4 regions of the Endozoicomonas sp. ALE010 genome follow, and region 1 is predicted to be linked to each of the others. Evidence: predicted binding sites of a transcription regulator. Region 1 holds the regulator's gene; each other region holds the start of a gene.
The links. Region 1 encodes LexA, which represses DNA repair genes until DNA is damaged. Its sites were predicted from a motif close to TACTGTNTANNTANACAGTA; they were not measured.
Positions count from the first base shown of each region.

Region 2: a site for LexA is predicted at 2,039-2,058, ahead of recA (recombinase RecA). Genes of this name have one in related genera too.
Region 3: a site for LexA is predicted at 1,387-1,406, ahead of dinB (DNA polymerase IV). Genes of this name have one in related genera too.
Region 4: a site for LexA is predicted at 1,192-1,211, ahead of ruvC (crossover junction endodeoxyribonuclease RuvC). Genes of this name have one in related genera too.

Region 1 is NZ_JBLYNV010000131.1:1,657-4,776, reverse strand. Features, by position in the region: gene ACO6UY_RS23925 (DUF6586 family protein) at 193-669, shown strand; gene ACO6UY_RS23920 (hypothetical protein) at 798-1,040, shown strand; gene ACO6UY_RS23915 (hypothetical protein) at 1,061-1,492, opposite strand; gene lexA (transcriptional repressor LexA) at 1,687-2,283, opposite strand; gene ACO6UY_RS23905 (TetR/AcrR family transcriptional regulator) at 2,430-3,059, shown strand; gene ACO6UY_RS23900 (L,D-transpeptidase family protein) at 3,094-3,120, shown strand, end outside.
Region 2 is NZ_JBLYNV010000029.1:49,911-53,030, forward strand. Features, by position in the region: partial or broken gene ACO6UY_RS13435 (DTW domain-containing protein) at 54-386, opposite strand; gene ACO6UY_RS13440 (regulatory protein RecX) at 424-879, opposite strand; gene recA (recombinase RecA) at 884-1,984, opposite strand; gene ACO6UY_RS13450 (CinA family protein) at 2,125-2,619, opposite strand; gene ACO6UY_RS13455 (DUF3299 domain-containing protein) at 2,781-3,120, opposite strand, start outside.
Region 3 is NZ_JBLYNV010000011.1:6,852-9,971, reverse strand. Features, by position in the region: gene ACO6UY_RS06945 (paraquat-inducible protein A) at 1-252, shown strand, start outside; gene dinB (DNA polymerase IV) at 236-1,363, opposite strand; gene ACO6UY_RS06935 (lysophospholipid acyltransferase family protein) at 1,558-2,205, shown strand; gene ACO6UY_RS06930 (hypothetical protein) at 2,309-3,037, opposite strand.
Region 4 is NZ_JBLYNV010000046.1:21,506-24,625, forward strand. Features, by position in the region: gene ACO6UY_RS17315 (DUF1601 domain-containing protein) at 1-409, opposite strand, end outside; gene ACO6UY_RS17320 (hypothetical protein) at 605-898, opposite strand; gene ruvC (crossover junction endodeoxyribonuclease RuvC) at 1,246-1,770, shown strand; gene ruvA (Holliday junction branch migration protein RuvA) at 1,785-2,402, shown strand; gene ruvB (Holliday junction branch migration DNA helicase RuvB) at 2,423-3,120, shown strand, end outside.

The sequences.
Region 1 (3,120 bases):
CTAGCTCCTGCATCCATGCAGTCGTGCTTCGTTACAACTCCGGTCACATAGCTACGGCTATGCTCCCTCCGTTGTGCCTCGCATAGCTCCTGCCCAAGTAGCCAGAAATATGTGATTTCATATGGCCAGCTACTTATAAACTTTGAGCTCGACAAAGCACAAGTTGTTCCCGAAAGATTGATGGAGTTGGTTATGACAAACAATTGGCAGGGATATACCAATAAAATGCTCTTTCACGCCCGTTTGTTGCTGGATGCCTGGGAAGATGCTGATGATCTTGCCAAGCCGGCATTTCGTGAGGCCTGTCTGAATGCAATGGTTCAGGCTTACCGGTCATTACTGGCTGAAATTATGACGAATTACCGTTTGCCGGTAAATCAACTACCCTCTCTTGACGAGGCAATGAACAGTGTTCATCACAAAGGAGAGGTGTCTACTGAGTTGCAGTACATTGAACGTCTTGAGCAACATGATTCCTGGTTGTCGGCGTTATTAAAAAGTCATCAGGACTGTGCCATGCCTATACAGCGTAAAAGTGTTGAGCGGAATGAAATTCCTCTGTTTAATGCCAATAGTGTGCGGTTTGATCAGTCAGAAGGCTTTCTTTCTGTGCTTGAGTCCTTGAAGGAGCTGGTTACCTATAGTCGGAACTTCAGCCTGGAGTGGTAGGTTTCTGATGTTTTCAGGTTTGTTCATTGCCAGCCATATTCAGCTCTTTAGGGCTGATATCTTGAAAGCCTCTGCTGGCTAATGCACAATGCTTCACCGCTAACCCTAAAATCCCGGTGTCACTATTTATGTCAGCGTCGTTTCTTGAAATTGTTGAACTGCCTTCCGGCGAAATCGTTTTGCGTCGCAGTGATGAGGAGAACGCCGAGCCCCTGGTTACCATGTCATTCTCCCGGGAGTTGCTTGACTTTCTCCAGGGAGATCAGGTGGAGGTAGCCAAGGCTATGCTGGATGCCTGCATAGAAGAAGTCGGGCGTAAAACAGAAGCTGACGCTGGAGAATACATCCCTGAAAACCGGGTTCTTCACTGACTGTCATACAAACCCTCCAGTTATCCTCTGTTCCTGATTGCCAGTCCCTGACATTGACCTGAGCGAGCGGCGGTCTCGAGTTCAGAGAGTGTGATGCTATCCATCTGCTCGATCCAGCTGACCACGGTGTGGCTGGTGCCTGAGGCCAGTGCCTTGCGAGTGAGTTTCAGTGGGTCTGCCACTGCGGAAGGGTTGAGAACCTGAAGGCGCTGCCTGCTGATGCCCGATGACTTCAGCCAGTTTATGGTGCTTTTTGCCTGTTCACTGGACAGTATCAGGGTAAGCCAGCGTTGATCCTGATGGTTAGCCAGCTCATACAGAACAGTCTTCAGAAAACGTCCTGATTGCCAGGGCGGGCCTGAGAGAATCAGCTCATCAATAAAGCTGACAGGTTCACTGTCAATGCAGGGAGCGTTACCGTTCTGACTGGATGATGGTGTTAATGCTTGCATGTCAGGTCCTCTACATCAGAGATCGTCAGGGTCTAGTGCTGCTAAGCGCTGTTGCCCATACCGTTCGTCCTGAAGCTTGTCGAAGGACCCATAGGGCCTAAAGGCGGAAACTCCGGACTCTGATAGATCGTGCCAAGCACCCTTCGACTCCGCTCAGGGTGAACGTGGTTTACGGGTAATAACGCTTAGCCGCACTAGTTCCTGATAACCCCCACACTCAGTCCTTCGATAGCAAAGGTATCAACGCTGAGGTCTACTTCGATTGTCTTGAATTCTTTGTTTTCCGGGTGCAGGTAAATTCTGTTTTTAACCTGTTCAAAACGTTTGACCGTTACTTCGTCGTCAATTCTGGCAACGACAATCTGGCCATTGGCTGCGGTTGATGTTTTATGGACAGCCAGAAGGTCCCCGTCAAGAATACCGATATCCTTCATGCTCATCCCTTTTACCCGAAGCATGAAGTTTGCTTTGGGGGAAAAGAAATCAGGGTTGATGGACAGGTGGTCTTCAATATGTTCCTGGGCAAGAATGGGGCTTCCTGCAGCAACCTGTCCTACAATAGGCAGGCCGGAAGATTCAGTGCCGGGGATTCGGATACCTCTTGAGGTTCCGGGGGTGATCTCGATAGCTCCCTTGCGGGCGAGGGCTCTGAGATGTTCTTCTGCTGCATTGGGTGATCGGAACCCGAAGGTCTGTGCGATTTCTGCACGAGTGGGGGGGAAACCGGTCTCTTCTATATGAGATTTGATCAGTTCAAGAATCTCAGTCTGGCGCTTGGTCAATTTATACATGATTAAATCTGTGTTTTTATACAGTACATGTAATTATATACAGTATTTTGCTGACTGCAACCACCCCTGTCTTATTAATCTAACTTGATGTTTCAGTTGGCAAACGTTAGTTTTAAACAAATGTTTACATTGGAGGTTTTACAGACATGTCACAGTCAGCGACAGTAGACAGGATTCTGGACGCTGCCGAGAAGTTATTTGCTGAGCATGGGTTCGCAGAGACCTCGCTGCGTTCAATTACCAGTCAGGCGGGTGTTAACCTGGCCGCTGTTAATTACCACTTCGGCTCCAAAAAATCCCTGATCCAGGCGGTCTTTTCCCGTTTTCTTGATCCTTTTGTCAGCAATCTTTCCGGGGCTCTTGTGCGATATCAGGATAATAATGACGTTCTTGATCTGGAAGAAATACTTCATTTACTGGTGGATCAGATCATGGCGGTTAAACCCCGCAGCCCTGAAGATCTCTCTGTTTGTATGAGGATGATTGGCCTGGCCTACACACAGGGCCAGGGGCATCTGAAGAAATATTTGCGCGACGTCTACGGGGAAGTATTCCAGGCTTATCTGGAGTTGCTGGTAAAAGCGTGTCCTGAGTTGCCATTGAATGACCTGTTCTGGCGCGTCTATTTTATTCTGGGTTCCGCTGTGTTTACCCTTTCAGGAGCGGATGCACTGAGGGCTATTGCGGAAAGCGATTATGGGGTCAGGACTGAACTGGAAGATATCATGAGAAAGATGGTGCCTTTCATGGCGGCAGGTCTAAGATCGCACACCTGACGGATCATTTAACCATACAGAGCTTGATTTACCGATGCATCTTACTGTTCATATTGCCAGT
Region 2 (3,120 bases), on a different contig from region 1:
TCACTTCACCCCATCATTAACAGGCTTTTTACCGGGCTTTTTTCACTGATGGCCTAATGAGCAGCAGAGCGGTACTGCTTAAGTATGTGCAGAGAGCGCGAATCCTCCTCCCTTCGCTGGCCTTTGCGTGCCCATAAATAGCGGTCACAATAGACTTGAACCAGGGCCTCCATCAGCTGACGATTGGTGTTTTCACCCAACTCGCCCAGTGCTCTTGCTGCCACTTCAGCGGTACACAAGTACTGCTCCTGACGATTACGTCGGAGACGGTAGATGGATGGCTCTTCAGGCTGCAAGCTCAGTAAATTCAAACCATGCAACCAGGGGCTTTGACGATACATTTTCCTGGCCTGTTGCCAGGTTGCATCAATGATAATGAAGGCAACCTTACGTTCACTCCCGGAATTATAATGCCACTGCCTGTTATGAAGAAGAGAAAGCGGAGTATATCTGGCTCATGGAGAAGCCGCGCTGGGCCAGAAAGCGGGTCTGCCGGGCTCTTTCTTTATGGTCCCGGGGTACAGAGGCACCAAACTTTCGCTCTTTTACCGCTTTTGCCAGTTCATCCCAGTGATCGTCCTGCTCCAGCAGGTATTGACCGATCAACTCGCTATCAACTCCTTTCTGAAACAGTTCCGATTTAATACGAACCGGACCGTAGCCCCGCTGTTGACGACTGTAGACCAAACTTTCAACAAAGCGGTCATCACTTTGCAGCCGCTCTGCCCGCAAGCGGGTAAGCGCGTCTAATACCAGTTCCCGGGGAAAACGGCCCGAGAGTTTTCGGACCAGTTCGGTAAAACCATGTTCCCGCCGGGCCAGTAGATCCATAGCAGCCCGGCGGACATCGTTTACCGATTGAATGACATCAGCAGACATTCAATTACTCAGCCAGCAGCTCGTCCTGCTGTACACTTGCCGCTGCATCGTCGTCACCTTTTTTGCCAGCACTTTTTCCGGCGTCAACTTCGGCTTTTTTTGCAGCGTCCTTCTCTGGAGTGCTCATTAACTCAGCACGGATCTGGGCTTCGATTTCAGCCGCCACTTCCGGATTATCAGAAAGATACTGGGCAGCATTGGCTTTACCCTGGCCAATCTTGGTTCCCTTATAGGCATACCAGGCACCGGATTTGTCCACCAGCTTCAGCTTGACACCCAGATCAATCACTTCGCCCATATGGTAGATGCCCTGACCATACAGAATCTGGAATTCAGCCTGACGGAATGGTGGCGATACCTTGTTCTTCACCACTTTAACGCGGGTTTCGTTACCGATCACCTCATCGCCCTGCTTCACCGAACCGGTACGACGAATATCAAGACGTACAGAAGAGTAAAATTTCAGCGCGTTACCGCCGGTAGTGGTTTCCGGGTTGCCGAACATCACACCGATCTTCATACGGATCTGGTTAATAAAGATGACCATGCAGTTGGTCTGTTTGATGGAACCGGTCAGCTTACGCAGTGCCTGAGACATCAGACGGGCCTGCAGACCAACGTGGGAGTCCCCCATATCACCTTCAATTTCAGCCTTGGGTACCAGGGCAGCGACAGAGTCAACCACGATAACATCCACGGCACCGGAACGAACCAGCATATCGGTAATTTCCAGCGCCTGTTCACCGGTATCCGGCTGGGAGACGTACAGGTCATCCACATTTACACCCAGCTTACCGGCGTACTGTGGGTCCAGGGCATGCTCAGCATCAACAAAGGCACAGGTGGCACCGTGCTTCTGGGCCTGGGCAATAACGCTCAGGGTCAGCGTGGTTTTACCGGAAGATTCAGGGCCGAAGATTTCAATAACACGGCCTTTCGGCAGGCCACCAATGCCCAGGGCAATATCCAGTTGCAGAGAACCGGTAGAAATTGCGGGAATTGCTTCCTGCTTCTGATCCCCCATCCGCATGATGGCACCTTTACCAAACTGTCGGTCAATCTGGCCAAGTGCTGCTGCCAACGCTTTTTTTCTGTTATCATCCATTTTTTCACGCCCTCAGTTCGATTCTGATTTCATCAGGAACAGCTCAATAAGTAATACTGTATATTTAAACAGATACTGGATATTTGTCCAGTATATTTATCGCTTCGACAGGAAGGAATCTTTTTTCAGGTTAACGTTTCTCAGGTCAACAGGGTCAGAACACCCAGCAACGCCTGAACAACCGTTTGCGCCCTGATCTGATCACGATCACCCTCAAAATGGAAGTGCCTTGCAGTTGTTTCCTGGCCGGCACTCCAGGCAATCCAGACGGTTCCCACAGGTTTTTCCGGTGTCGCCCCCCCCGGTCCGGCAACGCCGGTCACGGCTATAGAGATATCCGTTGCCAGCAGCTTGCGGACACCCCGGGCCATGGCGATGGCCACCTGCTCACTGACCGCACCGTATTTATTCAGCAACACTGTCGGCACATGCAGGAGATTGGCCTTTACGCCATTGGCATAGCAGATGACACCACCGTCAAACCAGGCCGAGCTTCCCGGCAACACGGTCAGGACATGACCAATACCACCACCGGTACAGGATTCAGCGGTAGACAGGGTCCAGCCCCTGGACATCAGGAGTTCAGCAATTTCCCTGACAATGGGGGACGTAGCAGAATGCAGTGCAGGTTCCATGGTCACTCGCCAGTACGGTTATCAGAGGAGCCAATCAGGATAGGATGTTATAACACGATTAGGGGCAGTCTTCACAAGTTATCATTGAATGCACCATTTCACAGCACTGTTGCCAGGGAAACATGCCTTGCCCCGGAGCATCGGGGCAAAGCATTCTCTCTCTATTCAAACTCCTTCAAACTCTCCACCGTTATGGCATAGACAACGTCAGTGTACTCGGAGGTATTGTTTTCAACCCTGATCACTCCTTCCAGCCAGTAAGGGGTATAGCCCGCTTCTGTGACTTTTATGCCCTGGTCATAGCGGACAAAAATGGTCTGATTGGGTGGCGGTGGCGGTACATGAATACAGGCTCCCAGGGTTGGCACCAGCAACAGCTCTGTGGCTGATTGATCCTTGCCAATATTCAGCGGTACCAGGTAACCGGGAATTTTGACCCGTTGCTGATTCATACTTGCTACCGGAATCTTGCCCAGCTCTTCAATATACTCAATAGCCTCT
Region 3 (3,120 bases), on a different contig from region 1:
GAAAACCAAATACTGCTCAGGCTGAACAGTTTACTGGGCAAATGGTCCATGGCTGATGTGTTTGCTATTGGAGTACTTATCGCCTTTCTGGCGGCCAATGCCACTGCGGCTGGACATGACGATTCCAGGCAGATTGTGCAATTTGATGCAGCATTGCACTCTGGCTTTTATTGGTTCGTGGCTTATTGTCTGGTCAGCAATATGATTGGACAGCTGGCAGAAAAAAAACGGGAGCCTAAGCCAGCCCCATAATTTTCTTTTCAAAAAGCTCCAGCTGCTCAAGCGCTCTTTCTTCACGGAGATCCACAAGCCTGACCCCTAAGCCAAGAAGCCTGACCGGACGACCTCCCCGTTCCCAGGCTCTTACCAGCAACTGAGTAAAATGCTCCTTAACACTTTCACCGGTTGTCGGCAGACTCTCCTCAAGGGTGGTCTGGGTAAAATCAGCAAACTTTACCTTAACAAAGTGCTTATGCACCTCGTATTCCTTTTCAATACGCTGGTAGCGTTCCTGAAGTTCTTCAAGCAACGGGATAACCTGTGCAGTAATATCCGCAAGCCCCGCCAGGTCTTTATCATAAGTATGCTCAACAGAAAGGGACTTCCTGCGCCGACTGGTCTGCACCTCACGATCATCCCGCCCCCGGGAAAGCTCCCACAACCGTTCACCAAAACTGCCAAACCAGCGACTTAACTCAAGAATGGAGTACTGGCGTAATTGCCCGCAGGTATTGATGCCTTTTTTATGCAGTTTCCCGGCGGTAACCCGACCTACCCCATGAATTTTTTTCACAGGCAGATCGAAAATAAAATCATCCGCCTGTTCCGGAGTGATCACAAAAAGGCCATTGGGTTTATTCCAGTCACTGGCAATCTTCGCCAGAAACTTATTGGTGGCAACGCCGGCAGAGACGGTGACATGCAATTGTTGAAAAATTTTCTGCCGGATTTCCTCGGCAATCAAGGTGGCACTGCCTCGGCAAAGATGAGTTCCGGTGACATCGAGATAGGCCTCATCCAGGGACAAAGGTTCAATTAAATCAGTATATTGGCGAAAAATGGCATGAGCTTCAGAAGACGCGGCACGATAAACAGAAAAGCGGGGAGGAATGATCTTCAGCTCCGGGCAGAGCCGCATCGCCTGGGCTGAAGACATGGCTGAATGCACACCAAATCGACGCGCCTCATAGTTACAAGTGGCAATCACCCCTCTACGATCCGGAGCCCCCCCGACAGCAACCGCCTTTCCTGACAACCTCGGATTATCACGTATTTCAATACTGGCAAAGAAGGCGTCAAAATCGATATGTATGATTTTTCTCTGGACCACCTTTTGCTCAAGAATGGCATTACTTTCCATCATGTTCCAATTAGCTCCGGGATAAGCACTGTATATACATACAGAATGCTTTTGGCAAGCAATTCCTTGCCTGTTAACCAGTCGTTAAGGCTGCATACATTCATTTTCTGTTATGAAGCTGTGCTCAAAGCGATCGCTCTTTTGATAGCTTTCAACACCGCTTCCTGTAAACGGGATAGCAAGGCACCCTCTGAACTATGCAAATCACAATTTTCAATACACCCATTGTCAGCCAGACCCTTTCTATATTCGCAAAACTGTTTCTCAAAGTGATGGGCTGGAGGATTCAGGGCAGAGCCCCACGCCTGGCCAGGTACGTGCTTGTTGGTGCTCCCCATACCAGTAACTGGGACTTTGTCTATGGCATGGCGATTGGCCTTGCTACCGGTGTACAGTGTTACTGGGTGGGCAAACACACCCTGTTCTGGGGGCCGTTCAACTGGGTTATGCGCTGGATGGGAGGGATTCCACTGGATCGGAATGGCAGATGCAGAAGAGGCAGCCTGGTAGAACAGGCGGTCTGTACTTTCAAGCAACACAGAAAGCTGGGCCTGGTGATATGCCCTGAAGGTACCCGGGCACTCGGCGAGCGGTGGCACACAGGCTTCTACCATATGGCAAAAAATGCCGGCATCCCCATTGTACTTGCCTTTCTTGATTTCAAGGACAGAACCGGAGGATTTGGTCCTGTTATCGAGCCAGGGGAGGACATCGAAAAAGACCTTTCGGAAATACAGGCATTTTACTCAGACATTTATGGCAAACATCCGGAATGCTTTAGTCCGGTATCACCAAAATGCACAAAGCAAAGCCTTCATGGGCCATACCAGGCACCGACTTCATAATGCCTGTGATTAATTTTCGCCCTGCTGAGAATGGGTGTAGTGCTTTGCAACAGGCGTTATTGAGCGCCTGTAAAGCAGTCGGGGAAATGAATGCCCTTTATCATCAGCCAACCAGATCAGCCAATTCCTTGATAGAAACCTGCTCGGCAACCACTTTAGCTGCAATTCGATCATGAAGAGCTAAAGGGGTTCTTTTAATGCCCGCAGCCCAATCATCAAATTTTTGCCATAAATAGTGTTGTGCACTGAGCTTGACTGAAAAATTTCCCGGACCATCGATGAAATGCTCGACATTATTGGATTTATTATGTTTAAAGTCATTGTAAATCAGTGGGGACAATAAAGTGCCTGCTGCCAGACCGCCGAGGATGATATTCACAGGTTCCACAACCGCAACCATAAGCCCGAAACCCACAACATATCGACAGGCAAGGTCGGTAACCCGGTTATAGATAAAATTACTCAGTATGTTTGCTGGAGTAATCGTATATTCCAGGAACGACTTGGTGTTTTCTCTCCCCGAAAGATGATCCACAGCCTTCATAAAGGGCGCATAAACACAAAAGCCGAAAACCCCACCCACCAAGGCAGATGGGAGCGCAAAGACAGTATGGCCAAAAATGCTACCAACCAGTTGTCCGAGCTGGGAAACTGCCGCAAGGGAAGAAACCGCAACCGTCTTGACTGTATTCCATCCAGGACTCTTTTCCCGGTCCTCTTTTAATTCAGCCAGGCTTTGAGCCTTTGATTCATAATCTTCAAAATATTCCTTAGTGTATTTACCCTGATCAACAGCAACTGGAACTGAAGAAAAATTGACCGAACCAACCATTTAGTGCCCTTATTTCAGTAGATATCCACTAATTATGACCGCCCCAACAGAGAATAGTTCCATCATATGAAATCGATTTACTT
Region 4 (3,120 bases), on a different contig from region 1:
GCAACAATGGTATCAGTTGGCTTTGTTCACTATGATTTAAAGGTCGTTTTGACCCTAATGTGTATTGTTTAATTGAACTGGCAAATTGACTGTGTTTTCTACCATCATAGCGATCACCATAACGAGCAGATATCCTCACCAGGCAACTCATTTTTTCGTGTGTAATGAGAGCATTAAAATCATAAACAGGTTTTACTGAATGTCTTGGTGGATAGTGAGAAGAGCATGCGTCAGAAGTATGATAAAATTCATTACACCTTGAGATATAGGGGGGTGGAGTATTCACCTGTCTGACTGTGTCATGCCGATATCGCCCACTCCTTGAAGCATTGGTATGACCATCCGGTGGTTTATAATCATTACCTGATGTCGTGTATTTCCAACTTATACCAGCAGTGCCTCTATCCATAATTATATTTCATTAATTCATAAAAAATATGAAAAGTGTACACTGTTCTGTTTATAGTTCATCTTGCTGAAATGTCTATAAACTCTGGTTTAATTGGTGCTTGCGACGAATTTTATAGATTAAATTCGAAACTTGTCTTTATTTGATCAACAATGGGTTTTTTAGACCAATTTGCTGCCGCCGCAGTAGGGCAGTTTATTCTCGGACAGCCCCCCGGGAGCCCTGATAAAAAAGGCTGAAACCAATGACAAAGAGGAAGATGAGGCATACCGACAGGAGACCGGATACGGTATCCCGGGAGATCTGAAGTTCAAACAGCAGCGGTTGGAAAAAATCCAGAAGGCCAAAAAAAACCTTGAAGAACGAGAGCTGGCACTGAATCCGGACAAGCCAATAGACGACAAAAAAATAACTCAGTTTTGCCGACCCCCATGCCCGGATGAGGCAGGTATTGACGCCTGTGTGGCGACTGATAGTAAGGAAAACCATCGAAAGAACTGCTGGAAAACTCAGACAGGAAGTTTGTCAAAGCCGATTTTATTTATAACTCGGCCAGCACAGACAAAACAATTATCAGGGAGCCTTAGGCTTCCATTAAAGATTAAAGGCCAGTGTGATTAGAAACAGCACCAGAGTGACACTGGCAATGATCAGTAATGTTTTCATTTGATGGTTCATCTGGCAGGCTGGCTCCCCAAAACTCATGTTCAAGGGTAAGTCGCAACTGCTGAGTTTCGTAGCCTGTTTTGGTAATGCCGTGTTTCAAAATTGTAATGCTGGAAACGTGTATGTATATACAGTATTCTTTTTAACGACAGGTTTGGAACAGAAATGGAATGGCCATATTGTTGGGGATTGATCCCGGGTCCAGGATTACCGGGTATGGAATCATTGAGGAAATTGGCTCCCAATGTAAATACGTAGCATCCGGCTGTATCCGAATTCAGGATGGGCCACTGCCAGAAAGACTTGCCCAAATTTTTCAGGGTATCAATACGGTGATTGAAATGTACAGTCCGCAATCTGTCGGTATTGAGCAGGTGTTTATGGCACGCAATGCCGACTCTGCCCTGAAGCTTGGGCAGGCCCGTGGCGCGGCGATTGTTGCTGCGGTAAATCATGGGCTTGAAGTTGCAGAGTACTCGGCACGACAGGTGAAACAGGCGGTGGTGGGTAAGGGCTCTGCGGAAAAGTCCCAGGTACAGCACATGATTACTTCAATTCTGAAACTGGATAAAACCCCTCAGTCCGATGCCGCCGATGCGTTAGCGGTGGCATTGTGTCACTCCCACACACGGGCAAGCCTGGTGCGAATGGCCGGTGCAACGGGCAGAAGAAATCGTCGGTTATTAAGTCGTTAGAAGAGATACTGAATATGATAGGCAGACTTCGCGGTATTTTGCTGGAAAAAAAAGCCCCATACCTGCTGATTGAGGCTGGTGGGGTGGGCTATGAAGTTGAAGCACCGATGTCGGTGTTTTACCGTCTGCCAGAGGTTGGTGTTGAGACAACGCTTTATACGCACTTTGTCGTTAGAGAAGATGCTCAGCTGCTTTATGGTTTCAGCGACGCCCGGGAGAGGGAGCTGTTCCGTACCCTGATTAAAGTGAATGGGGTGGGTCCGAAACTGGGCCTGACACTGCTCTCCGGAATAGAAGCGTCTGTATTTGTCCGTTGTGTCCATGATGGCGACAGTTCTACCTTGGTGAAATTACCCGGGGTTGGCAAGAAAACCGCGGAACGCCTGATCGTGGAGTTAAAAGACAAACTGTCAACATGGGATAGCTCTGCTGCGCAATTTGATGGTTTGACTGGAACGCCCCTGGGGCAGGCCCTGGAAAAACAGGCCGCTGATACTGAACAGGAAGCCGTCGGTGCCCTGGTGGCCCTGGGCTATAAGCCTCAGGAAGCCAGCAAGGTGATTGGGCGGATTAAAGTAGAAGGTCTGTCCAGTGAAGAACTGATCAGGCAGGCATTAAGAAGTATGATTTAACATCATTCCCGGGAAAAATTATGATTGAAGCGGATCGCTTAATTTCAGCCAGTGAGCGCCCGAGCGAAGAGGCCCAGGATCGGGCCATTCGACCTGTCCGGTTGCGTGAGTACACCGGACAGCCAAAAGTCAGGGAGCAGATGGAGATATTTATCCAGGCGGCCCGAAAGCGTGGCGATGCTTTGGATCATACGTTGATATTTGGCCCGCCCGGGCTGGGTAAGACAACGCTTTCCCATATTGTTGCCAATGAAATGGGCAGTAATATCCGTTCGACTTCCGGGCCAGTGATTGAAAAAGCCGGGGACCTTGCCGCCCTGCTCACGAACCTTGAGCCAAATGACATCCTGTTTATTGATGAAATCCATCGTCTCAGCCCGGCCGTTGAAGAAGTGCTCTATCCGGCCATGGAAGATTATCAGCTGGATATTATGATTGGTGAAGGCCCTGCGGCACGTTCGATCAAACTGGATCTGCCCCCCTTCACCCTGGTCGGCGCGACCACCCGTGCAGGGCTGCTGACTTCACCTTTAAGGGATCGGTTTGGCATTGTTCAGCGGCTTGAGTTCTACAATGTGGCGGATCTCAGTGCCATTGTGCTCCGTTCTGCTGGTATTCTCGGAGTGCCGATGAATAGCGAGGCGGCCAATGAAGTTGCCCGCCGTTCAAGAGGCACACCCCGTATCGCCAACCGGCTGCTGCGAAGAGTCAGGGATTA